Regions from separate parts of the Glutamicibacter sp. MOO4 genome, predicted to be linked through region 1. Evidence: riboswitches for the same ligand, from Rfam matches in the RefSeq annotation. Region 1 holds a riboswitch; each other region holds the start of a gene.
The links. Region 1 has a riboswitch for S-adenosylmethionine ahead of AC1Z3F_RS13675 (flavin reductase family protein). Riboswitches for the same ligand answer to the same signal wherever they lie in the genome.

Region 1 (9,639 bases):
GTGCGGGATACCCGAAGGCCGTGCCAGGTGCACTGGCAGCGCAGATGGAACGCCAGCACGCTGAAGGCAAAGACTTCAAAATCAACGTACTCACCGGTGCCTCAACCGCACCAGAGTTGGACGGTGTGCTTGCCAAGGCCGAAGGCATGAATCTGCGCCTTCCTTATATGTCTGACCCAGAGCTGCGCCGCCGTATCAACGACGGCAATATGGAGTACATGGACATCCACTTGTCCCACGTCGCCCAGCACACCTGGTTCGGTTTTTACGGAAAAATCGACGTGGCCATCGTGGAAGTAGTTGGCATCACCGCCGACGGTGATCTGATCCCTTCCAGCTCGGTGGGTAACAACAAGACCTGGCTAGAGATGGCTGACAAAGTCATCATCGAGGTCAACTCCCAGCAGTCCGCAGCCATGGACGGCATGCACGACATCTACTACGGAACTGCGCTGCCACCGCACCGCAAACCCATTAACCTGAGCACCGTGCGCGACCGCATCGGCCAGAAGTACATGAACGTGGATGTAAATAAGATTATGGCCGTCGTCCACACCGACGCCCCGGACCGCTTGAGCCCTTTTGCTCCGGTAGATGAAACCAGCGAGAAGATCGCCGATCACTTACTGACTTTCCTTGATTCGGAAATCCGCAAAGGGCGCCTGTCCGAGAAGCTGCTGCCTTTGCAGTCCGGCGTCGGAAACATCGCCAACGCGGTGCTCGCCGGCCTGGCCCGTGGTGGCTACAGGGGTCTGACCGCCTACACCGAGGTGATTCAGGACGGAATGCTCCAGCTGATCAAGGATGGCACCATTGAGTTTGCCTCCGCTACCAGTTTCTCGCTCTCGGCTGACGGCATAGAGGAGTTCAACAAGAATGTTGAGCACTACCGCGAGCGCATCTTGCTGCGCGCCCAGGAGATTTCAAACCACCCGGAAATCATCCGCCGACTGGGCTGCATTGCGCTTAATGGCATGATCGAAGCCGATATCTACGGCAACGTGAACTCCACCAACGTGCTCGGTTCGCACGTGATGAACGGTATCGGCGGCTCGGGCGACTTTGCCCGTAACGGTTACCTGTCGGTGTTCATGTCACCATCTACAGCCAAGGGTGGCAAGATCTCGGGCATCGTTCCTTTTGCCTCGCACGTGGACCACACCGAGCACGACACCACGATCCTGATTACCGAACAGGGCTTGGCTGACCTTCGTGGACTGTCTCCGAAACAGCGCGCTCAGGTAGTCATCGATAACTGCGCCCACCCGGACTACCGCCCAATGCTGCAGGACTACTTCGATCGTGCCCGCAAGGACAGCTACGGCAAGCACACCCCGCACCTGTTGGGGGAGGCTTTGAGCTGGCACCAACGGTTCCAAGAAACCGGTGACATGCGCCCGGCCAGCTAGGTCTTACTTTCCCTGACGGACAAAGACCTCTTGGGTTTGATTGTTGTACAGTCGATCCTTCTGTAGCTGCGACGTAGTCACCGAAGGATTGGCCGGATCCTGGATCTTGACTCCTGATGAATAGATCATGCCTAGCGGTGCATCAAAGTAGCTCAGCACCGTGAAGCCATTATTTGTTGAGAAGGATAGGGTCTGCGGGTCTTCGCCTTTACTGGTGACATTTGGATAGTCGATAGTCAGACAGTCTTTTGTTGTGGACTTTCCCTTGCCGTCCAGCAGACACCACGTCCCGTTGACCGTTGCAGTCTTCAACGTGCCATTTTGCGGAACAGCTAGATCCTGAATTGAACTGGCCGCTAACTTCATACCGTTCCATTTCAGTGTTGCTTTGATTTTCCCTGAGGCAGCTGCTGCGGCTTCCATCGGTAGCAGAGCTTGATCGATCACCACCAGCTGACCGTTGGCGTATTTTAGTGAGCTCGGTAGAGTGCGAGCGCCACCATTAACGTCACCCATTTGGAAGGGTTGGCCCAGCGGGACGATGCCCTTGGCCGTGTTTTGGAACAGCTGGATATGGGTAGGCCAAGCAACACCACCCTTGTCGCAGTAAAAGGTCGCTGCCAGTTCTTTAACACCATCACCGGTCAGGTCACCTGCCACCACTAACTTTTCAGAAACGAGCGATGGTGGGGTGGCGTTGGGATATTCGGAGTGCTCTTCCTTCAGGACACCGCCGACCAATTTGCCGGCAGGAAACTCACACATTGACGGAATGCTGGCGCCCAGAACCATATTTGGTGTGAGGTCTTTGAGCGCTGTGGGTGAGGGGGATGAACGGGGTGAAGAGGCAGAGGCTGAGGCGGACGAAGAAGTCGTCAGGGATGATGTGGAACTCTGGGCCGTTGATTCAGAAGCCGAGCAGCCCGTCAGCGACAAGGCTGCAATGACCGCGATAACTGTTGGGAATCTTTGATGCACTCTCAATGTCAGTCTCACCTTCAAATATTCAAACATGCAGAATGAATGGTTATTACCTAGAGCTCTGAAAAGCTCAGAGAGTTACGTGTTGAGTTGGCCGATAGGTCAATTCTTGGATACTGCCATCTAAAAGTCGCGAATCAATGAGTTCTAGATCGTAGTCTTCGCCGACATCCAGCACAGGGGAGTCTCCGTGGGCTCCGGTGAGTACCGGGAAAATGGTTATTTGAATAAAGTCCACCAGACCGGCGGCGAGCAGGGACCGGTTCATCGCCAAGCTACCGTGAGATCGCAGGGGCAACGCTGAGGTGGCCTTTAATTGCCTGACCACCTCCACGGCATCGGCCCGCTCCAAGGTGGCCTGTGGCCACTTCAGTGGGTCGCTAAGCGTTGTGGAGATGACCGTGGCGGGTTGCTCATACATGGCAACGCCCCAAGGATCTTCAACTTCAGGATTCTGTTCAATCTCCTGCCAAAACTGGGAGAACAAACGAAAAGTATTCGCCCCAAAAACCATGTGGCACTCCTGGCCGTAGAGCTCAAGGCGTCGAGCAAGTAACTCCGGTCCTTGTTTGCCCCAGTATCCTCCCCAGTCGCCACCGGCACTGCCGAAACCATCAAGACTACTGAACACATCAAAGGTATAGGTGGCACTCATAATGAGCCTCCCGAGGCTGATCCGCTAGATGCCATCAGATTACGCTCAAGATTTGGGCAAATCTACGTTCTGGGTGCGCAATTGTCCGCGCGAAAGTACTTTGCCCGTAGCCGTATCGGTAATAACAACGTCCCAGAGCTGCTGAGTTTTGCTTTGGAACAGGGCCTTGGCCTCGACCTGCACATGTGCTCCGGTGGAGGGGCGGAGGAAGTCGGTGGCGTTATGAACACCTACGGCAAACTGCTGGCGTTCGGCCACCGCGTAGCTGGCTCCCACGCTGCCAGCGCTTTCAACCATGGTGGCGTAAATGCCTCCGTGGACCACTCCCCAAGGTGTGTGGTGGTCTTCGTTCAGCTCCGCGTGCCCACGGACAAGTGTGGCTGAAATTTCATCAAAGACGAGACCGACACTTTCGGTGAACCGGCTGGTCTTATCGGGGATTGGTTGGTTGGTGGAACTCATAGCTGACTCCAAAACATTTAGTTCTTATTAAGCTGTTCAAGCGCTTGGGCTCGTAGTACGTTCTTTTGCACTTTACCCGTTGAAGTACGCGGCAAATCCTGCGGGAAAATGATGGTGCGCGGAACTTTGTAGCCAGCAAGTTTCTGCTTGGCGAAACTGATCAGATCTTGCGCGCTCAAGGTGGAGTCGCTGGCCCGGATCACGTAGGCCACGGGACGTTCGCCCCACTTCTCATCGGCGATGCCAACGACGGCCAGATCCAGTACCTCGGGGTGGGAAGCCAAAGCTTGTTCCACTTCAATGGTTGAGATGTTTTCGCCACCGGAAATGATGATGTCTTTGGCCCTGTCGCGCACCTGAATGTAGCCGTCGGGATGCATGACGCCTAAGTCGCCGGTGTGGAACCATCCGCCGGCAAAGGCCTGTGCGGTAGCTTCTTCGTCCCGGTAATAGCCGATCATGACGTTATTGCCGCGCAAGACGATTTCGCCCATGGTCTGGGCATCGGCAGGAACGTCGAACATGTTCTCATCCACAATGCGTGCCGACTCCGCGGTGATCATCCCGACGCCTTGGCGGGCTAGCTTGGCCGCGCAGTCGGTCGGTTCCAGCTGATCCCATTCTTCTTGGTATTCGCAGACTGTGTAGGGGCCATACACTTCGGTCAGCCCATAGACGTGAACGACTTCGATGCCCAGTTTCTGCAACTTGGAAATGATGGCCGGGGACGGTGGAGCTCCAGCGGTGGTGATGCGCAGCGGAGCCTGAAGTTGGTGCGCCCGAGTCGAGTCGGCGATGATCGAGCAAACAGTCGGCGCGCCGCACAGGTGGGTAGTTCCCAGGTTTTCGATGGCATCCCACACTGCATCTTCACGCACTCCACGCAGGCATAGATGGGTGCCGCCAACTGCAGTCACTGCCCAGGGTGTACACCAGCCGTTACAGTGAAACATCGGTAGCGTCCAGAGGTATCGGGTCGCTGAGCTAAGGCCTTGATGATGCGCTTCACCCAGAGAGTTCAGGTAGCTGCCGCGGTGCGAGTAGAGCACACCCTTGGGCTTTCCCGTGGTCCCCGAGGTGTAGTTCAAGGCGATGGCAGAGCGCTCGTCCGCGATCGCATAGGGCAGTTTCTCATCGCTGGCGGTAGTCAGCAATTGCTCCAACGTGCCATCAACTTCCACGTTCGGGCGTGGGGAGGTGAACTGATCGTCGGTGATCTCAATCAGTGCCTGCAGGCTGGGGTTTTCGCGTCGCAGGGTTTTGGTGTTCTCCAGTAATTCGGTATCGGCCAGGAGGAGCTTCGCTCCCGAATGATCGATGATGTACTGCAGCTCGTGGGCCGAGAGTCGCGTGTTCAAAGCGATGAGTACACCTCCGGCTAGTGGCACGGCGTAGTGAGCCATCAGCATCTCAGGAGTGTTTGGTGCCAAGACCGCTACTCGGTCACCGGGTTCGATGCGCTCGGCTAGTACTTGAGCAAAACGGTGCACCCGAGTTTCAAATTCTTTGTAGGTATAACTACGAGTCCCATGAATGATGGCGGTTTTGCTGGGGTAGGCCTCAGCCGAGCGTTCAAGGAAACGCAACGGAGTTAGTTCTGAATGGTTGGCCTGAATTTCTACCATGGAGGTATCCTTCAATCATCATCTCTGGCAACGGCGGCAGGCAATGAATGGTGTGACCCATAACACTGCATCTTTTATCGTGGCATGAACCTGAACACCAGAGAAAGAAACCCGGTTTCATTACGGTGGGCGGCCCCAGAAAAGCGTTGAAGCGGCCTTGGTGACCGAGCTGGGCAGGATGTCACCGATAAGCGGATTGCGTTATAGATCACACATCTTCTGAATAATTGACTGCCAGACACCTCGATATAGGCCTATGCGTCGAATGAATCATTGAATATTGCGATTTACGAAGTGATTTGTTTGACGATACTTCGTCATGACCCATATCGTTTTAAACAGAATCAAGAGCATCAGCTATAAGCCCTGGCTTGCTGATCGGCAACCCTCTCTACGGTAGTGGGGTGCTCCAGGTGAGGATTCGGTTTCGCGCTAAATGGTGTTGAAACAAGTACCGCGCACTGCGTGAATGATCAGTGAGTAGTGGATTCGGGGACGCCGAACCGTTTGCTCGGGTCTCTTCAGCGCCGTGGGCAAGACCAGAAGGAATCGAGCCATGTCATTGAATCGTGAACTTGACCCGCTGACGCTCCGCAAGGTTTTCGCTCAGCACCCCTCAGGCATCGCAGCTCTTTGCGCCGAGATTGACGGTGTAAAAACCGGAATTATCGCTTCGTCGTTCACCGTTGGTGTTTCGTTGGAACCTGCGCTGGTGATGTTTGCAGTACAGAAAACTTCTAACACCTGGCCCAAATTACGCGAAGCTGGCCATATTGGCGTCTCAGTGCTTAGCGACCGCAATGGGGGAGTATGTGCGCAGCTCGCCTCAAAGACCGGCGACCGCTTCCGCGGTGTAGACACTGCCGTCACTGATCAGGGTGCGCTGTTTATCGAAGAATCCACATTGTGGCTGGAGACTTCCATCTACAACGAAGTTGAAGCTGGTGATCACTGGGTCGTCTTCTTGGAGGTGCATGGGCACCACGCCTCCGAACATTCGCCACAGATCTTCCATGATTCACGATTTCATTCAATCCCAGTTCCTGAACTCGTCTAATACTTCAGCTAGCTAGTTGCTCAAACGCTCCGGAAGGAACACATGGTGTTCCACCCGGAGCGTTTTTGCGTGACGGCAGCATTTTGATGATGTGGTGAGTTATCCACGGGGACAAAAGATGTCTTGGGGGCAAAGAAATGTGGACGACGTCGTTTTTGAGGGTCAAGTTAACCGCTTAACCTACGGTGACTAAGGGTTTTAGGAGAATCTCACTATCCACAGGGTTATCCACACGCCTGTGGGTGATGTGTGTAGAACTCTGTGCATATCGCTAATAACCCCGAATTCCGGGTGCTTTTGGCTGTTGATAACTCTGCGAAGGGTGCCGCAACCTTCAACAAAATATCTTTCTGTCCACAGCTGTGTAAACGCAAACACCCAAGTCAAAACATATTACCGAATGGTAATAGTTATTAATCCACAGGGTTCTCCCCAGTTAGTGAACAGGGCAGTCCACAAGTCAGGCCATGTTATGCACAGGCGCTGTGGATAACGAGGTTTACGTGAGCAAATAACGGTCTTAGTGTTGACTTTGGGACAGAAATATCCACAGACGCTTTTCAGTTGTCGGTATCGACTGACATGATGGAGCGTTGCCATCTGGCAAGGAAGTTTTTCCCAGCGGTTCAATAGGGATGGAAGTGGCTGTAATGAGTGCTGAGCCGGTTTACGAGGCACGGGAATCCGACGCGGGGCGCAAGCCGCCACAGGACATCGAGGCGGAAATGTCCGTGCTCGGTGGCATGATGCTCTCCAAGGACGCCATTGCAGACGTAGTTGAAGCGCTGCGTGGCACCGATTTCTATCGTCCCGCTCACGAATCCATTTACGAAGCAATCATCGATCTTTATGGTCGAGGAGAACCAGCCGATGCGGTGACCGTTGCTGACTTACTGACCAAACGTGGAGAGATCTCACGTATTGGTGGCGCCGCATATCTGCACAACCTCATCCAGCAAGTCCCAACGGCTGCGAATGCTGGATACTACGCAGAAATCGTACGAGAGCGCGCGGTACTTCGTCGTTTGGTGGACGCAGGTACCCGCATTGTTCAGATGGGTTACTCGCCAGACGGTGAAGTTGATGCCATCGTCAACGAAGCTCAGGCCGAGGTCTACAAGGTTGCCGAAAACCGCAGCAGTGAAGACTACGTACGGCTTTCGGACATCATCGAAGGCACCGTTGACGAAATCGAAAACGCAGCCAACGCGGGCGACGGCATCACCGGCGTACCTACCGGTTTCTACGAATTTGATGAGCTGACCCAGGGTCTCAAGGGTGGTCAGATGATCATTATCGCTGCTCGTCCCGCCGTCGGTAAGTCGACCTTCGCACTGGACTTCGCACGCTCTGCAGCGATCAAGAACAATATGGCTACCGTCTTCTTCTCCTTGGAAATGGGTCGCAACGAGATCGCGATGCGCCTGCTTTCGGCAGAAGCCTCCATCCAGCTTCAGGACCTGCGTAAGGGTTCGGTGGAAGACTCGCAGTGGACCAAGATTGCAACCACCATGGGTCGCTTGAACGAAGCTCCACTATTCATCGATGATTCGCCGAATATGTCCATGATGGAAATCCGCGCCAAGTGCCGTCGACTCAAGCAGCGCAACGAGCTGCGCATGATTGTTCTTGACTACCTGCAGCTGATGAGCTCGGGCAAGCGCGTTGAATCCCGTCAGCAGGAAGTCTCGGAGTTCTCGCGTAACCTGAAGTTGCTGGCCAAAGAACTCGACGTTCCGCTGATTGCACTGTCTCAGCTGAACCGTGGTTCCGAGCAACGAACCGACAAGAAGCCAATGATTTCCGATCTTCGTGAATCGGGCTCGATTGAGCAGGACGCCGACATGGTTATCTTGCTGCATCGTGATGATGTTTACGACAAGGAAAACCGTCCGGGTGAAGCTGACGTGATCATCGCTAAGCACCGTGCGGGTCCAACTAAGACCATCACCGTAGCCTTCCAGGGTCACTACTCGCGCTTTAATAACATGTCCTCAGAGGGCTAGTCCCAGCCAGATTCGATTTGCTGGCTATAGTGAGTTCCATGATTGCTTCTTTGCAGGCTCTGCTGTGGGGTACGGTGGCCGGCTCGGCACTCTTGCTGGGTTCCGGTGCGGCCTGGTGGTTCAAGATCCCAAAAGTTTGGGTCTGCGCGATCATGGCTTTCGGCGCCGGAGTATTGGTCAGTGCGCTGAGTTTTGAGTTGGTGTTAGAAGCCTTCGAAACCGGTGGCCTGCTAGCTACCATCGCTGGCGTGCTGGTAGGTGCCGGACTATATTTCTTAGCCAATCGACTACTGGATTGGCGAACGAAAAAGCGTCAAGCGAAGTCAGGCAATGGCAGCCAAGGTGAATCTTCAGGCACCGCCCTGGCGGTTGGTGCACTGATTGACGGTATCCCGGAGTCGGTGGCCTTGGGCCTGACTGTGGTTACCAGTGCGAGCATCAACCCAGCCATGCTTATCGCCATCTTCATCTCGAATGTTCCCGAAGGTCTGGCCAGCACAGCTCAAATGAAGGACGCCGGCCGCCAAGGCAAAACGATTGCCGCGCTATGGGGATCCATCGCAATTTCTTGTGGGCTGGCTGCCTTCTTTGGCGCACTTGTTATGCAATCCATGCCTGGGCAGGCTCTGGCTTTCGCTACAGCAGTGGCCGCAGGTGGCATCCTGACCATGATTGCCGACTCGATGATCCCTGAAGCCTATTCCGTTGAGCATGACTACACCGGGTTGTTGGTTACCGCCGGTTTCCTCTCGGCTTTTGCCTTGCACGTGCTAGGTGGCTAACAACAAGCTGGCAAGATTGGACTATGCCTTCAAACCGTAGTCCCCGCCTGCCTGGGCCCACTACAGAATCGATCTACGCACCGCAGTATCTTGCCACCACCATCGGCATGTTTATTCTGGTGTTCCTTGTTGCCTTTGAATCTATGGCGGTTAGCGTTGGCTAACCTGTTACGCTGTGACTCTTCGAAACCTGCATCAGTCCCAAGTTTGGGCGCATGTTCGGATTTATAGAAATACAGCTGGAGCTGTTTCAAGAATCAGTCCTAGGGGCTTTGTCTGCCATTTTGTTGATCAGCGGTGACAGGAGTAGGTATCCCAGGGTTGCGGTGACGGAGGCTATCATCGCCGCCTGATATTCGGTCATTACCATCCGGTAGCAGCCGAGCAGGACGACAAACGACAGAAGCGTTTGTAACGCTTGGGTCGCGACTTTGCTTGCGCTACTAAATACTTTGAGTACGATTCGATCGGATATTTCGCCTAGAACCAGAATGACCAAGACAAAAACTATGGTCAGCAGTGGCGACCAGAGAAGTATGCCATGTTTAGGCGCACCTAGTTGAGGGAACCACAGCGGTATGAAAAACCCAACTAGTACGGGCAGGCCAGCTATAAGGGTTACGAGCGATAAATAAAGCCCGAATCCCAATTTTTCTGACGTC
Region 2 (9,639 bases), 770 kb from region 1:
TTCTTCAGTTAATGGGCTACATTAGATTCAATCATCAATCTATCGGCACAGGTCAGCATGTATTTATTTGCAAATTCATGATTCATGATGACGTGATGCATTACGCCGATTCGCACCCTTTGAAGCAGGATAATTGAAAACTAAATTAGGCGCGGCAGCAATGTCCACTGTACTAATCTCAGGATTGGTGCTTTGTGGCCCGGCAGCAAATGCAGAAGTGGTTACGGACGAGGCCATTTCGAGTCCAGCTGAATCTTCAGCGTCAGTTGACTCTCCGACGGAGCCAGTCGTCGTTACTGTTGCACCGGAATCGCCTGTAGAAGAAGTCATCGAATCAGAAGCGGCCGTCGTTCCGACTGAGTCAGAGGCGACTCCAGATGTAGAAGAGCCTGTCGAGGTTGCAACGTCAGAACCTGCTATTTCCCCGACACCCGAGCCCTCGGAAACCCAAGCAGACCAGTCAGATGTGGCCGTCGAATCTGAGCCTATGGTGGCAGAATCCTCGTCGGCCCCGGAGCCCGAAGCCACAACGGAGGTTACCGCCGAAGCAAGTGAGTCAGCAGAGTCCACGAGCACGCCAACGGACGTTGCAGACCAGGACGAAGACCCTCGCTGGGCCCAAATCGATGCTCTGATGCCTGAGGGCAGCGAGGATTGGGACGAAGCTCAATGGGAAGCTTTCGAGCAAACTGAAGCCGGGCAGGAGATGAACCGTCTTCTTGACGAATTGTTTGCTGAAGATGACATCTGGGACGAAGAATCCGAGCTTTCCGACGAAGAGCTGGCTTTCTGGGAGTCCATTACCGACCTTCTTCCCGAGGAAAGCTTCGACTGGGATGAAGCCCAGTGGGAAGCTTACTTAAGCACCGACCAAGGCCTCGAACTGCTTGACCTGATGCTGCCATTCATCGCCGAAAGTATCGAAAGCGATGAAGACGCCACTGAGTTCCAGGCGTTCCTCGAAGAAGTCTTTGCCCATAATCCCGAACTGCGAGCGTACTACCTTGAATTGTTCTTCGGGATCCAGCCGGAGCAAGAAGACGATGATATCGACGAACCACAAACTGATCAGGAGATGGTTCCATCGGAGAGTGAATCTGCGTCGGCTAGCGCAGAAATCGAGCCTGCCGGGGATGTCAGTGCAGCGCCTTCGGCTAAGAAGCACGACACAAAGAAGAGCGCCGACTCCGCAACACCAGTACTGGCGAACACTGGCTTTGACGGAGTCACCGCTGGAGTAGCGGGGCTGCTGGTGGCCCTTGCCGGTGTGATCTTTGTTGCTCTCGGCCGTCGAAAGTCGACCAAGCACTAACGCAAAGAGACATTGGACCAGCTAAAGCCGTTCGGCCGCCGTCTATGAGACGGCGGCCGAAGAGTTTTAACCGTTTAGGCGTGAATTTTCGTTGAGGTGATGCCACGAACGGTTGTGGTAAACCAACGCGTCACCAAGTTCGCCCGGCTGAGCATCACGTTCAATGTGCGCCTGCAGAGCGCGGGCAACAATCACCGTGGAAGTTCCGGCCTGAATCCGTTGAATAACATCGCAGCGGACCCACGCACGAACGTTGTCAAACACCGTTTCGCCGGTGCTTAAACGTGTCCACGACTGGCTCTGTGCGAAGCGGTCAATGCCGCTGGTTGCACCCAGTTTGGCAACCTCAAGGTCGTGCACATCCAGGCTATGAACGACGATCGTTGCCGCACGAGAAAGAACGTCGGCAGCCGAAGATAACGCCGAGATCGAAAAGACCAATAGCGGTGGATCAACGCTGATTGATGCCACCGAGGTGGCAGTGAGCGCAACGGGCCCGTCGCCAGCATCTGCCGTAATGACGCTGACACCACCCGGGTGTCCGCGGAAGACAGCTTTGAAGTCATCCGCGGATAGCGAATCGGTAGCGTCGATGGTGACCTTAGACGCTGGCACCGACGAGCTCCTCGCGCAGGATGGACGCTCCGGCGCTCAAAGCGCTGAGCTTTGCCAGCGCAGTGTCGCGAGGGAACGGTGCCATGCCACAGTTGGTGCTGGCAATCAGCTTGTCCGCGTCCACAAATTCCAACGCCTTGCGCAGAGTCTGAGCGACTTCTTCTGGACTTTCAACGGTTTCACTGGCTACGTCGATGGCGCCGAGCATGACCTTCTTGCCACGGACCATCTCAACGACTTCAATCGGCACGTTGGAGTGGTGCGATTCCAAAGATACGGTGTTGATGGTTGAAGCCTGCAGCAGTGGGAAGGACTTCTCGTAGTGGCGCCACTGAGCGCCGAGGGTGGCCTTCCAATCATTATTAGCCTTGATGCCGTAACCGAAACAGATGTGAGCGACGGTTTCAGCTTTTAACCCTGCGCATGAGCGCTCCAGCGCAGCAATGCCCCAGTCAGCAACTTCGTCAAAAAAGACGTTGAACGCTGGCTCGTCGAACTGGATGACATCCACTCCAGCGGCTTCGAGTTCCTTGGCTTCCTGATTCAGGATGGTAGCGAACTCCCAGGCCAATTTTTCGCGGCTCTGGTAGTGAGCGTCATACAAGGTGTCCACCATGGTCATTGGGCCAGGCAACGTCCACTTAATCTGCTTGTCAGTGTATGAACGCAGGAACTTTGCATCGTCAACAAATACTGGCTTTTTTCGCTCTACTGCACCAACAACAGTGGGCACGCTTGCGTCGTAGCGGTTGCGGATGCGCACGGTCTCACGCTTTTCAAAGTCAACACCGCTCAGGTGCTCAATGAAGGTTGTGACGAAGTGCTGACGGGTCTGTTCGCCATCGCTAATGATGTCGATGCCACGCTGAGTCTGCTCCAGTACGGCAGCGCGCATGGCATCTTGCTTTCCTTCGCTCAGCTCGGAACCTTGGAGCTTCCAATCGGACCACAGGGTCTCAGGTTGGGCCAGCCATGAAGGCTTGGGGAGGCTGCCGACGATTGAGGTTGGAATTAGCTTTGAAGTCATCGTTTATCTTTCGATTCTCAGGCGACAGGAGTTGGGCAGGTGGCGGAAAATTGGTTGAGCAATTCTTGATTAGGGATGATGAAGTGCTCCTGCGTGTACTTACCCTGGCTAGCTCCGAGTCGGGTGCGTTCTTCGCGGTCGTAGTCGATCCGAGTCGGAGCGAAGTCCTGAGCGCTCAGGCTTGGACGGTAGACCGACGGGGCAGCACAATTGGCGTTGTAAATCTCGGGGCGGTAGATCTTCTGGAAGGTCTCCATCGTGCTAATCAGACTGATCAACTGCAGGTTGGTGTAGTCATTGAGTAGATCGCCACGGAAGTAGAAAGCCAGTGGAGCTACGGAACCTGCAGGCATGAAGTAGCGCACCTGCAAACCCATTTTGCCGAAGTAGGTATCGGTCAGGGAGTTCTCGTCCTGCTGGTATTCCAAGCCAAGGACCGGGTGACTATTGCCGGTGCGGTAGTAGGTTTTGGACGTGGAGACGCTGATGGCGACCACTGGCAACTGGTTAAAACGCTGCTGGTAGGCTTCCGAATCCAAGAAATGCTGGAAGAGCTGGCCGTGAAGGTCGCCGAAATCTTCAGGTAACTTAGGAGCACCCGAGCCGTTGCTGGCCGCCGGAAGCACCACACTGAAGTCATAATCACGGACGTAAGAAGAGAAATTATTGCCCACCATGCCATGGCTACGGGTACCGGTGAGGCGGTCGACAACGATGGTGTCTAGAACTTCAAGAAGCGGAAAATCCTGCTCTTCATTCTCGGCGGCAAAATGCACGTTGGCCGAGATGATTTCCAGTTCGAGCTCATAACGATCTCCGGCAGGATTGTCCCAGTGAGCCAGCGAATTGAAGCGACGGTTGATCATCGTCAGGGCGTTGCGCAGGTTCTGTTGGCGATTCTCACCACGGGCCAGATTTGCGAAGTTTGTGGTCACTCGCGAGGTGGCACAGGGAGTGTAATTCTCGTCGAATTTGGTGGTGCTAATGCTGAAAGTGAACTCGTCTGCCATGGCGGCCAATCTTGTGATGAGGGCCTGGGCAGGCCGAAAGTAAGTCGATGCGTCCATCATGCAGGGTCTTCATTGATATCAGGTAACTCGATATAACTATGGATTCATATAGACTCAATCTATGGTTCAGGGAACAAGCGGTTTAACACTCCAACAGCTTCGCTACTTCACCGCGGTCGCTACCGAGGGCTCCATCTCCGGTGCCGCCGACTTAATTTACGTCGCACAGCCCAGCATGTCCGCAGCGATGAAAGAGCTCGAAGCACGAGTGGGACGCACCCTGCTGGTCCGCTCGGCAAGGGGAGTGACGCTCACCCCCGAGGGGGCAGAATTCCTGGGTTATGCACGCCAGGTCCTAGAGCAGGTGGAGCTTCTTGAGCATCGCTACCTCGGCCGGCCTTCGGCGCGGCGCTTGCTTGGTGTCTCCACGCAGCACTACTCGTTTTCGGTTGACGCCTTTGTGCGCATGGTTCAGGCCAGCGGCGCAGAGGAGTACCAATTTTCGCTCCGGGAGACCCGCACCGAGGAAATCATCGAGGACGTACGCACCCTACGCAGCGACATTGGGATCTTGTACCGCAACGACTTCAACCGCAAAGTGATCGACAAGCTGCTGCGCGAATCCAGGCTTGTCTTCCATCCGCTGTTCCTGGCCGATCCGCATATTTTTATTTCACGCAGCAACCCGCTGGCCTCGCGTGCACAGGTGACGCTTGAAGACCTCGAGGACCTGCCGCGGCTTACCTTCGACCAGGGTGCAAACAACTCCTTCTACTTTTCCGAAGAGGTGCTCTCCACCCGTTCAAGCCAACGCGAAATTCAAGTCTCGGACCGCGCCACGATCTTTAACCTCATGATCGGCTTGGGCGGGTACACCATCTCCACCGGCATCATCAGCGACGAGCTTGATCCCTCCATCGTTGCCATCCCGCTGTCCATCGACGAGCGAATCGAGATCGGTTGGATCGACCACGCCGGGATCCCGCTCACCGATCAAGCGCAACTTTATTTGGAAGAAGTGCGTGCGGTGGTCGCCAGCTTTGACGTTGAGGTGCTGGGCTAAAACCGTAACAGTGTGTCATCTCTAGCCTTCGAGTCGTCACACTAGCAGGGCAAAACTGCTAGATTCCGCGGATTATGCTCAAAGTGGCGCGTCATAAACAGGTCGTAAACCCCGTGTCATCATGACAACTTGGCGACATATGAAGCGTGGCGACCTTGTATGAAGCCGTGAGCCCGATGCCGCTTGCGCCGCCCGGGGCAGATATCGAACCATGGAAGAACAACAAACCATCAAGAGCGACTAAGAGATCTGGCTCGAAGACGTCGCAGCAACCATCGGGAAACCGAAAGGTGCTAATGCCAGGGACGATGGAGCAGTTCCGAACGCTTTTAAGCGCACTGTGCCTCGTACCAAGTCAGTGTTCGGGCTTTGGTACGGGTTACATCTTTCGGTGCACTCCCTCGCTAGGAAACGAGAAGGAGCTATGAGCCAAGGAACCGACGCTGTCCACGCAGGGTATCGACCAAGCGGAGATTTCCGCCCGATGCTGCCACCACTACATAACTCCGCAGCGTACCAATTTGAATCCCATGCTGAAGCGATCGAAAAGTTCGCTTTGCGCCAGTCCGGGTTCACCTACTCACGCACCGGTAACCCCACCGTTTCAATCCTCGAACAGCGTGTAGCCGCGCTGGAAGGTGGAGCTCAAGCGGTGGCCACCGCCTCGGGACAGGCAGCTGTTTCACTGTCCCTGTTGGCGCTGACCCAGGGACCTAAGCACATTGTGGCGTCTTCCTCGTTATACGGTGGCACGGTGGACCTACTGACCGACTCCTTCGCCGACTTTGGCATCCGCGTCAGCTTTGTTGACCAAGCCGATCCGGCAGCCTGGGCCGGGGCCATCGAGGATGAGACCCGCGCGTTTTTCCTAGAGTCCGTGTCCAACCCGCTGTGCACGGTGGCCGATCTTCCCGCCATTTCGGCGATCGCCCACGAGCACAACATCCCGGTGGTCGTGGATAACACCCTGGCCACCCCGTTGAACTTCCGTCCGCTGGATTTTGGCGCGGATATTGTGGTCCACTCGGCTACCAAGGGTCTGGCCGGCCATGGCTCGGTACTAGGCGGCGTGGTGGTGGATTCGGGAAAGTTCGACTTCTCCGATCCGCTGCGTTGGCCACAGATTGCCGCCCCACGAGTGAGGTTGAACAATACTTCCTTGCTCGAACGCCACGGCTCTGCTGCCTATGCGATGCTGGTGCGTTCCAAGTTCCTGCACGATCTAGGTCCGGCATTAGCTCCGGCCAGCGCCCAAGGCATTTTGGCCGGCATCGAAACTTTGCCGGTGCGTGCAGCGCATGTACAGCGCAGCGTGAGCACCCTGATCCAAGAGCTCTCCGGCCACCCGGGCATCGCGGCCATCCACCACCCGTCGCTGTCCAGCCACCCGAGCCACACCTTGGCCCAACAGCTCACTCCCAAGGGCACCGGCTGCGTGCTGGCCATCGAGCTGGCGCACCCGTCGCTGGTTTCCCCGGTAATTGATGGGCTAGAACTGATCAGCTTGGCCGCGAATGTGGGGGATACCCGCACGATGATTTCACACCCGGCCACCATGACCCATTGCCGGCTCTCGGCCGATCAGTTGGCCGACGCTGGCCTGAACGCCTCCACCCTGCGCCTTTCGGTCGGGCTTGAAGATCCTGTGGATCTGCTCGCGGACCTGAACCGTGCGCTTGATAATGCACTAAACCGGGCCCTGGCCCCACAAACTCAAGGAGCATGATGACTGGCTTCAACACTCAGGCCGTACACGCAGGCCAGGAAAAAGACCCACACACCGGCGCGGTTGTTCCGCCGATCTACCAGACCAGCACCTTCATCCAAGACGGTATTAACGTACTGCGATCCGGGCACGAATACTCCCGCGGCTCCAACCCCACCCGCGACGGTTTCCAAGACCAGCTCACCATCCTAGAAAACGGCGCGGCCGGTTTTGCCTTCGCCTCAGGGATCGCCGCCGAAGATGCGCTGCTGCGTGCCGTGCTGGAACCGGGCGATCACATCGTTCTGGGCGCCGACGGTTACGGCGGCACCAACCGGTTGATCTCCAAATTGCACAGCAAATGGGGCATCACCTCCTCGGCGGTAGACATCACCAACTTGGATTCGGTGCGAGCTGCACTGCAGCCCAATACCGCCCTGCTCTGGGTTGAAACCCCGTCCAACCCATTACTTGGCATCGCCGATCTAGCCGGCTGGGCCCAGCTGGCCAAGGAAATTGGTGCGCTGCTGGTGGTTGATAACACCTTCGCTACCCCTTATCTACAGCGCCCGTTGGACTTCGGCGCGCACGCGGTGGTGCACTCCACCACCAAGTACATCGGCGGGCACTCCGACGTGCTCGGTGGTGCGGTAATTGTGGCCGATCACCTCTTCCGCGGCCAGTCCCTGGCCGAAGCGGTCGGCTACCAGCAGTTTGCCGGCGGTGCGGTGGCCGGACCGCAGGATTCCTACCTGGCCGCCCGCGGACTGAAAACCCTGGGCCTGCGCATGGAACGTCACTGTTCTACCGCCGATAAGCTGGCCCGCTGGCTTGATGCTCAGCCCGAGGTCACCCGCGTGTACTACCCGGGGCTGGAAACTCACCCCGGACACGAACTGGCCAAGCGCCAGCAACGCGGTTTTGGCGGCATTGTTTCGCTGCAGCTCACCGATGAAGCCGGCGCTCGCGCCTTCGCTGAATCCATGGAGTACTTCCAGCTCTCGGTCTCCTTAGGCGGGGTTGAATCGCTGGTCTGCTATCCACGCGAAATGACCCACGCCTCGCTGATTGGCACCGAACTGGAGATCCCGGCCAACCTGGTCCGCCTCTCGGTGGGCATCGAAGAGGTCGAAGATCTGATCGCCGATCTGGAACGTGGGCTGATTGCCGCCCGCGCAGCGTCGAACGCCTCGCGATCCGCGGCCAAGCCCGTAACCCAGGGAACCCGCCAGAGCGCATCCGCTTTCGCTACCGCGTAAATATCCACAGCTATCCACAGCCCGACCGAGTTTGCCCCGCAGATCAGTAGCTGCGGGGCAAACTCGTTTCCATGGACACAGCACAAGCACTCAAAGATCTGGCCACGGCGGCCCAACTGACCGCCAGCGCTACTACTGTGTTGTCCCAGACAGATCTGACCGCCGGCCACGCGGCCTATTTTGCACTCTTGACCGAGCACCTCGGCCAGCAGCAATCGCGCACACAGCTTCACGCCGCCCACGCGCTTCGTCGCACCGGCGCGCACAAACTTGATCAAGCCTCCTTTCAAGCCATCACCGACGCCGGCACCAACCCCACGCTGGAACAGATCGAAGCCACCCATGGCCGCACCATCGCCGGACGCACCCATTTTAAGAGTGCCCGCGGGTTGATGCATGACTGGTTGGACATACCGCGCAGCACCGCAGGGGACCGGTTGGTCCAAGCCGACTGTCTCATTGGCCGGATTGATGAGGCCGGCCAACAGCTCGATCCGTGGCTGCCGGAACTCGCCGCCACGTTCACCGACCCTACCGTGGACCCGCGGCTCGTTGCCGCAACGGCAAGCAAACTGCATTCGGCCCGCAAAGATATGGGCGAGGGCAAAGCCGGCCGGGACAAACTGCGCCAGCTCCAAGCCAAATCCGTTGCTTTCCTCAACGCCGAACCCAAGTCGGCCCGCAAACATATCAATGACCTTGTCGCCGAAGTGAAATCCGGCAAGCGCCCACTTAAAGCCCTGCTTGAATGCATCGGCATCTTCAAACGGGGCACGCGCCAGGGACTCGTGGAATATGTGTTGCGGGTTTTGCCCTCGCACGCCGCGTTCATTGAGGCATTTTTTGCCAAGGTGGATAACCCTGCCACCGTGGCCGGCAACCGCGAGCGTCTAAAGGACTCCGAGGCTCAATTCACCGGCGAGCCGGGCAGCGACTGGGACGACGAAGAAACAATGCCCGACTGGGCCAAGGGTGGAAACCGCTCCGGCCCGGACGACGAGGGTCCGGACGACTCACCCGCCGCCGACGATCCGGACGAAGATCCGGGCAGCGACGATCCGGACGACGATCCGGGCAGCGACGATCCGGACGAAGATCGTGACAGCGAGGATCCCGACGACGCACCGGCCGATTCGAGCGACTCACAAACTCCGGAACCCGCAGCTCCGTGGGAAGAGATGAAGCCCGAACGACGACGGCTGATCGGCCTGATGGCCCTACTCATGACCAACCGGACAACTGATTCGCAGCCTGAACCGGGATTCGGCTCAGCGCAGGTGAGCATCGTGATGAACTGGGAAAAGATGCAACGCCAAGCACAAGATTTCGCCGTCACCTCCAGCGGAATCCCGTTATCGCCCGGTGAAGCCAGAGCCGCGCTGTGTACCGCCGGCATTTACCCGCTAGTACTCAATGGCGCTTCTCTGCCCTTGGACCTCGGTCGAACTCAACGGCTCTTCTCCAAAGCCCAAGGCCGAGCGATCCGGGCCGCCTACCGAGGCTGCTCCTACCCTGGCTGCAGTATGCCCGCCGAACGCTGCGAACTGGACCATCTGGATCCGTGGGAAAAGGGTGGACGCACCGACATTGCCTCGGCCGACCTTAACTGCCCAATCCACCACATCGGCCGGCACTGCGGACTCTTCCG
Region 3 (9,639 bases), 680 kb from region 1:
CTGTTTGGTCAGTGGATTCAAGATTTTGCCACCGTGCGCCGAAAGGTCAGCGCCGCTCTAGCCTTGGCTCACGTTGCCGCCGGCTGGTCTGATGCGACCATCGGCTTTGATACCAAAGTTTGGGACGTCGCCGCCGGAGCACACTTGGTGCGCATGACACACGGAACTTTCCGTGGGTTGGCCTACGGTGAAACCGGGTTAGCCGATCACGAGTGTCCCGGTTTTATCGCCCAAGGACCGGGCGCCAACTACCCTTCGCTAAATTCGGCAGCACAGCAGATCCATCAGTTGCGCACCCGCACGGTGCGCTAAAAATTTTCAGCGGCACCAAGCGGTGCACAAAACAAAAGTGGTGGCCTAGAACCGATAGCTTTTGCTACGGGTTCCAGGCCACCACTTGATTGCCAGTACTACTCCCTGGCCGATGCTGCTTAGAGGTGAGTCGGGGCGAACATCTTCAGCAGAGTTTTGACCACGATGACGTTTGGTCCCTCTTCGGTAAGCGCCTGCTTGAGCGCGTCACCGATCTGATCAACTTCGACCTCGCGTGCCGGAACACCGAAGGACTGAGCCAGTGCGACAAAGTCGGGCCGGACCAGCTCGGTGGCCGTAGCCTTACCAAAAGCGCCTTCCATGTACTCACGCAAGATGCCGTAGCCACCGTCATCAACAATCAACCAGGTCACTGGGGCCTGGTGTTGTTTGGCGGTTGCTAGCTCAGCGATGGAGTACATCGAGGAACCGTCACCGCTGACAGCCAGTACTCGTTGCCCGGTACCAATCGCGCCACCAATGGCCGAAGGGAAACCGAAGCCCAGACCGCCGGCACCCTGTGCCGAATGGAACTGGCCATCCTTGGCATCCCAGCAGCTCCAGCCCCAGTAGGCTGCAATGGTCATATCCCAGAAGGTCTGCATCGATGCCGGAACTGCGGCACGGATGTCTTCCATGAATTTTTGTTCTTTGCCCAGATCCTGAGCATCCAGGCGTGCCTGGATTTTTTCTAGGGTCTGCGCGACCACCTGCTGTGGTCGCTGTCCATGCCATGAAGCGCGCGAGGTGTACCCGGCATCCTTCAATCCCCGGTCCAGGAACTTCAGCGCTTCGCGGGCGTCGGCGCGAATACCAAGCGCAGGAGTATTGGACTCCAGAACTCGTGGTTCAGCGTCAATCTGAATCATCTTGCCGCGCGGTTCAAGGGTGAAGTAATTACTGGTCACTTCTCCTAGGGCCGAGCCGATGACCAACAATACGTCGGCATCTTCCATAACCTCGGTGGCGTGACGGTCTTCAACCCATGACTGCAAGGACAGTTCATGATTCCACGGGAAAGCCCCGTTACCGCCCGGGCTGGAAAGCACCGGCGCCTGCAAGGCTTGCGCCACGGCCAACAGTTCGGCCTGCGCACCGGCACGGCGCACACCACCACCGGCGATAATGGCCGGACGTTGTGCATCGGAGAGCCAGTTAATTGCTTCGCGGATCAACTCTTCACGCGGTGGGTGCTCATAGGCTTCAGCCAAAGCATCCTGCACCGGTGGCACCATCACTTCAGCGAGCAGCACGTCTTGGGGAACTTCAACCCACACCGGCCCCATGGGCACAGTGATCGCACGCGCCCAAGCATCCTGAATGGCCGAAGGGATGCCAGAGGCGTGATGTACGGTCTGCTGGAACTTGGTGACGTTGGCCGCCGAAGCTTTCTGGTCATCGAGTTGGTGCAGCATGCCCTTGCGTCGTGCACCCAGTCCATCCAGTGGGATCTGGCTGGCCACAACAACCATCGGCACACCGGTGGCATAGGCTTCCTGCAGTCCAGCCAGCGAGGTTAGCGCGCCGGGGCCGGTGGAGAGGAACAGTACGCCCACCTCACCGGTAGCGCGGGAATAGCCGTCGGCTGCAAAGGCCGAGTTGTTCTCCACTCGAGAGGAGACAAATTCCAGGTTTGAGCGGGAGAGCGCGTCGAACAGCCCCAAGGCGTGCTGTCCGGGGATGCCGAACACGGTTTTGGCTCCCAGCGCGGTGAGGGTCTCAATGACCAGGTCGCCGCCGTTACGTTGGGGCTGTGTTGTCATTACTTGTTCAATCCCTGGTTGGCGCGGAAGTCGCTGATCAGGCTGATTAGGTCGTAGGTGACGTGGCTGGCGGCCACACCGGTCAGTTCGGCGTGGTCGTAAGCTGGGGCGACCTCAACAATGTCGGCGCCGACGATCTTCAGTCCGCGCAACCCGCGCAGGATTTCCAGTAGCTCACGGCTGGTGATGCCGCCGGCTTCCGGGGTTCCGGTGCCTGGTGCGTGGGCTGGGTCAAGTACGTCGATGTCCACCGAGATGTACAGCGGGCGGTTGCCGATGCGCGCACGCAGCTTGTCAACGATTTCACGCACACCCTGGTAGTACACGTCCGAGCTGGTCACGATGCCAAAGCCGAAGCGCTTGTCATCCTCCAGGTCCTTCTTGCCGTACAGCGGGCCGCGAGTACCCACGTGGCAGATGGCTTCGGTATCCAGAATGCCTTCTTCTACCGCACGGCGGAATGGGGTGCCGTGGGTGTACTCGGCACCAAAGTAGGTGTCCCAGGTATCCAGGTGAGCGTCGAAGTGCAACATAGCCACCGGTGCACCGGCACGCTCGGATGCAGCGCGCAGCAGTGGCAGTGCGATGGTGTGGTCGCCACCGATGGTGACCAGGGTTGAACCGTCAGAAGTTAGCTCCAAGGCTTCTTCCTGAATCGTTTCGATAGCTTCATTGATGTTGAACGGGTTCACCGCGAGGTCACCGGCGTCAACTACCTGGCTCTGAGCAAAAGGCGAGGTGTCGGTGGCTGGGTTGTAAGGGCGGATCAGGCGCGAGGATTCACGGACGTGGTTGGCACCAAAGCGTGCACCTGGACGGTAGGAAACACCGGTATCAAAAGGCACACCAATGATCTTGATGTCAGCGCTCTGGACCTGGTCCAGACGCGGCAGACGGGCGTAGGTACCGGCGCCGGCGTAGCGAGGGATCATCGCTGCATTGATTGGCCCCAGCTTGCCGTTTTCCTCGATGCGAACTTCTTTCATGCTCTTGCCCTCCTGGCACTTATTCGGCAACTTCCATAGTTGCCTAATATGAAACTTACGTTTCCCATTATGCTATTTTGTTGGCGAGGTCACGTCAAGACTCAGAGCACCAAAATAGTGACTATGACGCGAATTCCGGGGCAAAAGACAACAAAAGCCGTAGCCCTACAAGGGGCTACGGCAGCATTTGACGATCCTGAGCACTGAAGGCAGAACGTCTAAAAATTCTATTCTTGGCGAAGGTACTTCCTGGTGGCTTTGATCATTGCTCGATCCAGCTCGTGGATTGCCACGCAAAAGCCGGTGGAAAGAATGAGAGATTTGAGCATAAGTTCACCGGGATCATCGGCCACGTAAACCAGCTGAATTGGACCCACAAGAACGAGAAGAACCACCGTCCAGACGGCATATGGCCAAGAAGTATGGGCTTGAGCCATTTGAGGGAAGCGTGCACGCCGCCGGATGGTGCGCATTCCGATTATCACAATCACCACAGCGATGATGACCGCGCCGATGAAAAAGAAGTTGCGCTGGGTACGAATCCACGTCAAGGTGGTGCCCGCGAGTAAACCAAGGAACACCGAAGCCCACCAGCCGATGGAGCGTAGCTGGTTCTGGGTGCCAGTTGTTTCGCTAGTACTCACGCCACTCCTATCGCTCGCCGCACCATGTGCGTACGGTGAACACACCTTTTTAGAATACGCGCTTGAACGCATCGGCACGAGTAAGGCTCCCCGGTTAGAGGATCAAGGTCCACGTCACCAAGGCCACTTCATCGGCTTCATTTTCCCAGCTATGCGGCTCGCGCCCTGGGAAGGTCATAGTGTCTCCGGCTTGGAGTTCAACGCGTTGATCCGGCAACACTAAAGTGAACCTCCCCGAGATCACATGCAAAACTTCCAGTTCACAGTCCACCGAATACAGTTCGGCTTCACCAACACCCTTGGGCGCGATTTCAGCGCGAATCATCTGAACCCGCCTTTCGCTACGCGGTGTCACCAATTGCTCAGTGATTCCTTCTCCGCCTAGGGACACCCGTGGCGCTTCGGCCAATCGCACCAACATCGTTTCAGGCACTTCAAATAGCGTTCCCACTTCAATGCCGAGCACTTCGCATAGTTTCAGCAGCGTTGAAACCGAAGGGCTGGTCAGATCTCGCTCAACACGCGAGAGAAAGCCCTTGGTCAATCCGGACAGTTCAGCAACCTGGTCGATGGTCATCCGCTGCCTTTGGCGCACCCCGCGTAGCCGTGAACCAATATTGATTGCAGCACCGGTTGATTCCACGGGCAGGGTCTTCATATTTTTGCTCCATCGCCTCTGTTGTTCCGACGCACTAGGCGTCTTCCTGCCATTTGCCTAAGTCAGCAGGCAGGTTTACCAATAGTAAACAGACCCTAGCTGGGGTGCGTCAAATATGTCGCACACCACAACAACTGCTGTTCGCTGAGCAGCCGGCTGATTACACTCGGCATATGAAGAACAGCAAAGAGCTTTTGCGTGAATACCTCAACGACGCCCGCAACGCGGTGATCTATAAAGCTCAGGGACTGAGCGATCACTTGGCCCGCAAGCCACTGACGCCCACCGGCACGCATGTTCTTGGCGTAGTGCATCACTTGGCCATCACCGAATACGGATACTTCGGCCAGTGCCTGGGCCGAGAGATCAACAACCCTTATGTGCAAGAACTCATGGACTCCGACGATCCGCAAGCCGACTTTTTACCGCCAGCACACTTCACCGCCGGCGACATCATTGATTTTTATCAACAGGCGGTCGCATTCTGCGAACAGAGCATCGCGTCCCTGCCATTGGATGCACCGGCCGAAGTGCCATGGTGGATTCGCCGCCGGCACACCACCTTGGAACAGCTCATGATTCATATGATCGCTGAAACCTCCCGGCACGCCGGGCACCTTGATATCGTGCGCGAACAGCTTGATGGCTTCACCGGTCTTCGCCCCGAAGCTCCCAACCTTCCCCCGTATTCCACAACCCAGTGGGAACAGCAGTACACGAAGATCAACCAGCTGTCCCAGACGCTAGACGCTGGGTCCAGCGCGGATGAAGGAAATATTTCAGGCTAGGACTTCACTGGCTTACTTGCACGGGAGTAGCATCGCAAGTGTTGCTTCACGAGACACGGCGTAAAGCTCCGACTTGCCGTGCACCAACCCCAGATTCATGGGTGGTTCGGATGACGAAGCGGTCCGTTCACAATTTTGTGGCCGGGCAAGAACTCAGTGAGAGCGCATCCCATGGCATATTCCGTCCTGCCCATCATCGACCGCCAAACCGGACAAGTTCAGTTCAAGGTCCAGGGCCAATGGCACATTCGATACGTGTGCGATCCAGCTCGCTTAGAATTGCTCATCGTCCGATCCGCGCGCCGCCCGATCTTTGAACCGGCGACCTCGCAGCTAGTACTTTCCATTGCTAGCTCCGGTCAGCCCGAGGGGCAGAGCATCGCTTTTAGTCTTGCCAAATTCCCAAGTCTGAGACCGCTGTCTAAACTGGGTAGCTGATCCGTTATCTGCCAAGAGAGCTGAATTCGAGATGCCGAACCAGTCAGCAACCGAACCTACCCGCGCCCAAATCCAACGTTGGCGCAAGTATCTGGCCGACGAGGTCGCTGAAGGTGCCATCTATCGGACCCTAGCCCAAAAGAAAACTGGGCAAGAGAAGCAAATCCTTCTAGGTCTGGCCGCGGCCGAAGCACGCCATGAGGAACACTGGCGACAAAAACTAGGTGTCCACGCCAAGACGGTCCGCCCCTCCTTGAGGCGCACCATCTTGCGTTTTTTGGCGCTTAGCTTCGGTTCGGTGTTCGTTTTGGCTATGGCACAGCGCTCTGAGAGCAGCTCCCCCTACCGCGATGATCAGGACGCGACCGCGCAAATGGCCGCCGACGAAGAGGTCCACGAAGAGGTAGTGCGTGCTTTGGCCACCGCCGGTCGCGCTCAGCTTTCGGGCAACTTCCGCGCCGCCGTATTTGGCGCCAATGACGGTCTAGTCTCCAACTTGGCGCTCATCATGGGTATTGGCGCCACCGGCGTTTCTTCCACTTTTGTCTTGTTCTCCGGCATTGCCGGGCTGCTGGCCGGAGCATTATCGATGGCCGCTGGCGAATTTGTTTCCGTGCGTTCTCAACGAGAGTTACTCACCGCATCCCGGCCTACCCAGGTCACGCTCACCGCGGCCCCCGATCTGAATCTGGATGCCAACGAGTTGGTACTGATTTACAAGGCTCGCGGAATGAACGATGAAGATGCTGAGCATCGCGCTGCCGAACGCATGGGCCTCTTCACCTGTGATTGCAACCCAGCCTTCTCGCTGAACCCGGAAGAGCGTTCCGAAGAGCTGGAGAATGAACATGAGGAGCTCGGCTCGGCCACCGGCGCCGCCGGCACCTCGTTCCTGCTCTTCGCTTCCGGTGCGGTCATCCCGATCCTGCCGTATATCTTCGGCATGAGCGGCCTGCCTGCCGTGATCCTCTCGGTGGCCCTAGTCGGAATTGCTTTGATGCTCACCGGCGCTATCGTAGGTCTACTCTCCGGAGCGTCCCCGATGAAGCGTGGGCTGCGCCAACTAGCCATCGGCTGGGGAGCTGCGGCAGTGACCTACTGCTTGGGACTCATCTTCGACGTACAGCTGGGCTAGAGCCAAGGAATTATTTGTCTCACCAGCGGGTACGCCGGCGTAGCGTGCTCATAGAACCAATAAATTCCATCGCTTCTTCGGCAGTATCTACCAGCGCAATTTTCTCTTCCATGACCCGGTCTGCGGCCAACGCCTTGAGCAAAGGCCAAGCTGGCATAGTTTCAGTCCAGTACTCGCGCCCTAGCAAGACCATGGGCACCACACGCGCGCCGGTGGCGTAGTAGTTTTCGCAGGCGTCTTGGAAGATTTCCTGCACCGTACCTGCAGCACCCGGCAGAACAATTAGTCCCCCGTTAGCCTGCTCCAACAAAATCGCTTCGCGAATAGAGTTGGTGAAAAATTTTGCGATCTTTGTTGCAAACAAATTCGGTGGCTCATGGCCATAGAACCACGTCGGCACACCTAATGACTGGTGGGTGCTCGGGAATCGATCACGAACGGCGAGCGCAGTGCGAGCCCACTGTGTGCGCTGGTGAATCGCATCTGGAGCCGTGGCGAGCATCTGCAACGCAGCGTCGACATCTTGTGGATCATAATCAGCCAACCAAGCACCGAGGTTGGCCGCTTCCATCGCCCCCGGTCCCCCGCCGGTAGCAACGGCACATCCTGCCCGAGTAATCAGTTGGCCCAGTTCCACGGTCTGCGCGTAGTGCTCAGATCCGCGGGTCATCGCGTGCCCACCCATCACACCAATCAGCGGTGAGTCTTTAAAGGCCCCATCGTAAACTTCGGATACCAGAGCTTGAGAGATCTGGTAATCATGGAAGGTGGTCGCCATGGCACTGTCGTTATCGGTGACTTCAGGTGTGCTGTGTTGCTGAGAGTAGGCGTAGATCAGTGCGTCCGGAACTTGCTCATAGGGCTTGTCATCAATGCCTGCGTATAGTTCGGCGGCCGTATATAGGTCCCGCTCACTGGTCTGAAAAGGTAGTTGCGTGCCTGAAGACATGCACAGTCCGCCGGTGGCCTGAACCAGTTCACGTCCCGCGGGTGAATACTGGCAATCAATAAATATCGCCTCGGACAGGTCCAGCGAACGCAGTATGGAATCGCGCTCACGCAGATCTAGTCGATGCACCCGCCACCCGTATCCTCGGGCATGGGGATTAGCCAAGGCTTCAGCAGCTAATCGGTCAAATTCGATCAGTGAAGTGATGTTCACCGCGCGCGCCGGAAGAAAAGGCCAGATATGGGACATGCGACAACGCTACGTCATACATAGGGATTATTCACACAGGGGCGCTTCAACTTTCACCACGGGCCGGAACGTGAAACGATGAGAGGATGAGTAACTCTGTTCCACCAACCATAGACGCCCGCCACTTGTTGGCCTTCTTGGGCGATGTTCCTTTCTTTTACGGAAAGAACTTAGCCGCTGAAGAAAATTCCGTGGTTGACGTGGAATTCGACGAGACGACTGGACAGATCGAGGGCACCGTACGAGCCGCCGATGAAGAGTTCTCGCCGATGATCCAAGTGCAGCAGGTCGATGATGAATGGAAGATCGAACTGTGCGAATGCTCCTGTGACAAGCCAGGCATCTGTGCACACATCGCAGCGCTAGCGATTGTGTCGAACAAGATTGCTTCCATGCCACGCCTGGTTCCTGTTGCCGAAGAAAAAAGCTCGGCTGCTTGGTCTCAGCAAATCGGGTCTTGGTTTGAAGAGTCAGAGCCCGGTCCAGCTGACGGATTGCTCGGTTCTCAACATGATCCAGTAGTGGCCATGGGTCTTCAGTTCATGCTCTTTGACTCGAAGAACACCACCCAGCAACAGCAGTGGATGCCTACTGGAACCATTCCGCATCCCACGCGCAACAAGCGTTTCCGTTTGGGTGTACGCCCCATGGTGCGCAATACCGAAGGCCGCTGGGTTCGCGGCCAGTTGCGCTGGACCACCCTAGGTTTCAAAACCTACGGCTGGAATCTCTTGCGCTCACAGCATCACTGGTTCACTCGTTTTGCTTCCATGGCCCGCAGCGACACCCAGCTGCAGTTTAAGGTTGATGAAGATTGGCTATTCATGGACGAATACGCCTCCGACCTGTTGTGGCCTTTGCTTGACCAAGCACAAGAACTTGGCATCCCTTTGATCTCAACACGCAACGAACAGCGCATTCGCATCGTCGACCCTGCCGCATTTAGCATGCGAGCCTCACTGGACGAAAAACAGTTGCAGCTCGGTGGTGTCCTGCACATCGACGGTCAGGATCTACTTCTGGATGCCGACTCCCCTAGCGGCGTCATTGCTGATCACGGTTTTTACGCTCAGCTTGGGCAGCCAGATGAAATTTGGCTGGCCCCAAGCACTGAACCCATCGCCGAGGCTCACCGCCGCTGGTACGCAGACCGCCGGCAGGTTGCTGTTCCAGTCGCAGAGATTAATGACTTCTTCGAATCGGCCTACCCTCGTTTGGCACGTCGTTTTGACCTACGCAGCGCCAGTGAAGAGTTGCAACTTCCTGCGTTGAAGCCACCTTTTGTTCAGGCCACCGTCACCTACAAACGCGATCTGAATGAGAAGGGTGAGCCAAATGATTCGGCGACCCTGGATTTCCAGGTCCGCTACCCGGGTGTACCGGATCATCACGAAGTTTATGATTTTGAAGCCGAAGAAGAACTTCGAGCAGCCGTGGATGAAGTCTTCCAGGAGCATACAGGAAACGGCAATCCTGATCTTGCACCCAAGTTCTACTCGGGTGAATCGGTCATTACCTTTGTCTCCGAAATTCTGCCTGCCATCGAACAGCTTCCAATGCTCAAGCTGCTTGAGAAGGGAACACGCCCAGTCTTCCGTCAGCTGCGTGAACTCCCCCAGCTGAAAATCAATGCGGTAAATCATGAGCGCACCGACTGGCTGGATTTAGGCCTGCTGATCACCGTTGGTGACCACGCAGTTCCTTTCTCGCAGATCGT

Region 2: another riboswitch for S-adenosylmethionine. It lies ahead of AC1Z3F_RS00875 (O-acetylhomoserine aminocarboxypropyltransferase/cysteine synthase family protein); the one in region 1 lies ahead of AC1Z3F_RS13675 (flavin reductase family protein).
Region 3: another riboswitch for S-adenosylmethionine. It lies ahead of AC1Z3F_RS00480 (hypothetical protein); the one in region 1 lies ahead of AC1Z3F_RS13675 (flavin reductase family protein).

The regions. Positions count from the first base shown of each region.
Region 1 covers NZ_CM167800.1:2,924,419-2,934,057, reverse strand. Annotated here, with positions in the region: gene scpC (succinyl-CoA:acetate CoA-transferase ScpC) at 1-1,409, shown strand, start outside; gene AC1Z3F_RS13695 (hypothetical protein) at 1,413-2,174, opposite strand; gene AC1Z3F_RS13690 (dihydrofolate reductase family protein) at 2,461-3,045, opposite strand; gene AC1Z3F_RS13685 (PaaI family thioesterase) at 3,091-3,507, opposite strand; gene AC1Z3F_RS13680 (AMP-binding protein) at 3,525-5,132, opposite strand; SAM riboswitch class IV at 5,475-5,592, shown strand; gene AC1Z3F_RS13675 (flavin reductase family protein) at 5,689-6,189, shown strand; gene dnaB (replicative DNA helicase) at 6,840-8,195, shown strand; gene AC1Z3F_RS13665 (ZIP family metal transporter) at 8,234-8,977, shown strand; gene AC1Z3F_RS13660 (hypothetical protein) at 9,001-9,141, shown strand; gene AC1Z3F_RS13655 (hypothetical protein) at 9,228-9,639, opposite strand, start outside.
Region 2 covers NZ_CM167800.1:185,145-194,783, forward strand. Annotated here, with positions in the region: gene AC1Z3F_RS00850 (hypothetical protein) at 161-1,312, shown strand; gene AC1Z3F_RS00855 (flavin reductase family protein) at 1,379-1,927, opposite strand; gene AC1Z3F_RS00860 (methionine synthase) at 1,914-2,954, opposite strand; gene AC1Z3F_RS00865 (putative oxygenase MesX) at 2,972-3,964, opposite strand; gene AC1Z3F_RS00870 (LysR family transcriptional regulator) at 4,086-5,027, shown strand; SAM riboswitch class I at 5,252-5,342, shown strand; gene AC1Z3F_RS00875 (O-acetylhomoserine aminocarboxypropyltransferase/cysteine synthase family protein) at 5,452-6,753, shown strand; gene AC1Z3F_RS00880 (cystathionine gamma-synthase) at 6,753-7,991, shown strand; gene AC1Z3F_RS00885 (HNH endonuclease signature motif containing protein) at 8,063-9,639, shown strand, end outside.
Region 3 covers NZ_CM167800.1:95,740-105,378, reverse strand. Annotated here, with positions in the region: gene AC1Z3F_RS00510 (inositol monophosphatase family protein) at 1-312, shown strand, start outside; gene AC1Z3F_RS00505 (thiamine pyrophosphate-binding protein) at 432-2,075, opposite strand; gene speB (agmatinase) at 2,075-3,061, opposite strand; gene AC1Z3F_RS00495 (hypothetical protein) at 3,289-3,705, opposite strand; gene AC1Z3F_RS00490 (helix-turn-helix domain-containing protein) at 3,800-4,363, opposite strand; gene AC1Z3F_RS00485 (DinB family protein) at 4,537-5,151, shown strand; SAM riboswitch class IV at 5,196-5,309, shown strand; gene AC1Z3F_RS00480 (hypothetical protein) at 5,323-5,589, shown strand; gene AC1Z3F_RS00475 (VIT1/CCC1 transporter family protein) at 5,621-6,724, shown strand; gene AC1Z3F_RS00470 (LOG family protein) at 6,744-7,922, opposite strand; gene AC1Z3F_RS00465 (DEAD/DEAH box helicase) at 8,009-9,639, shown strand, end outside.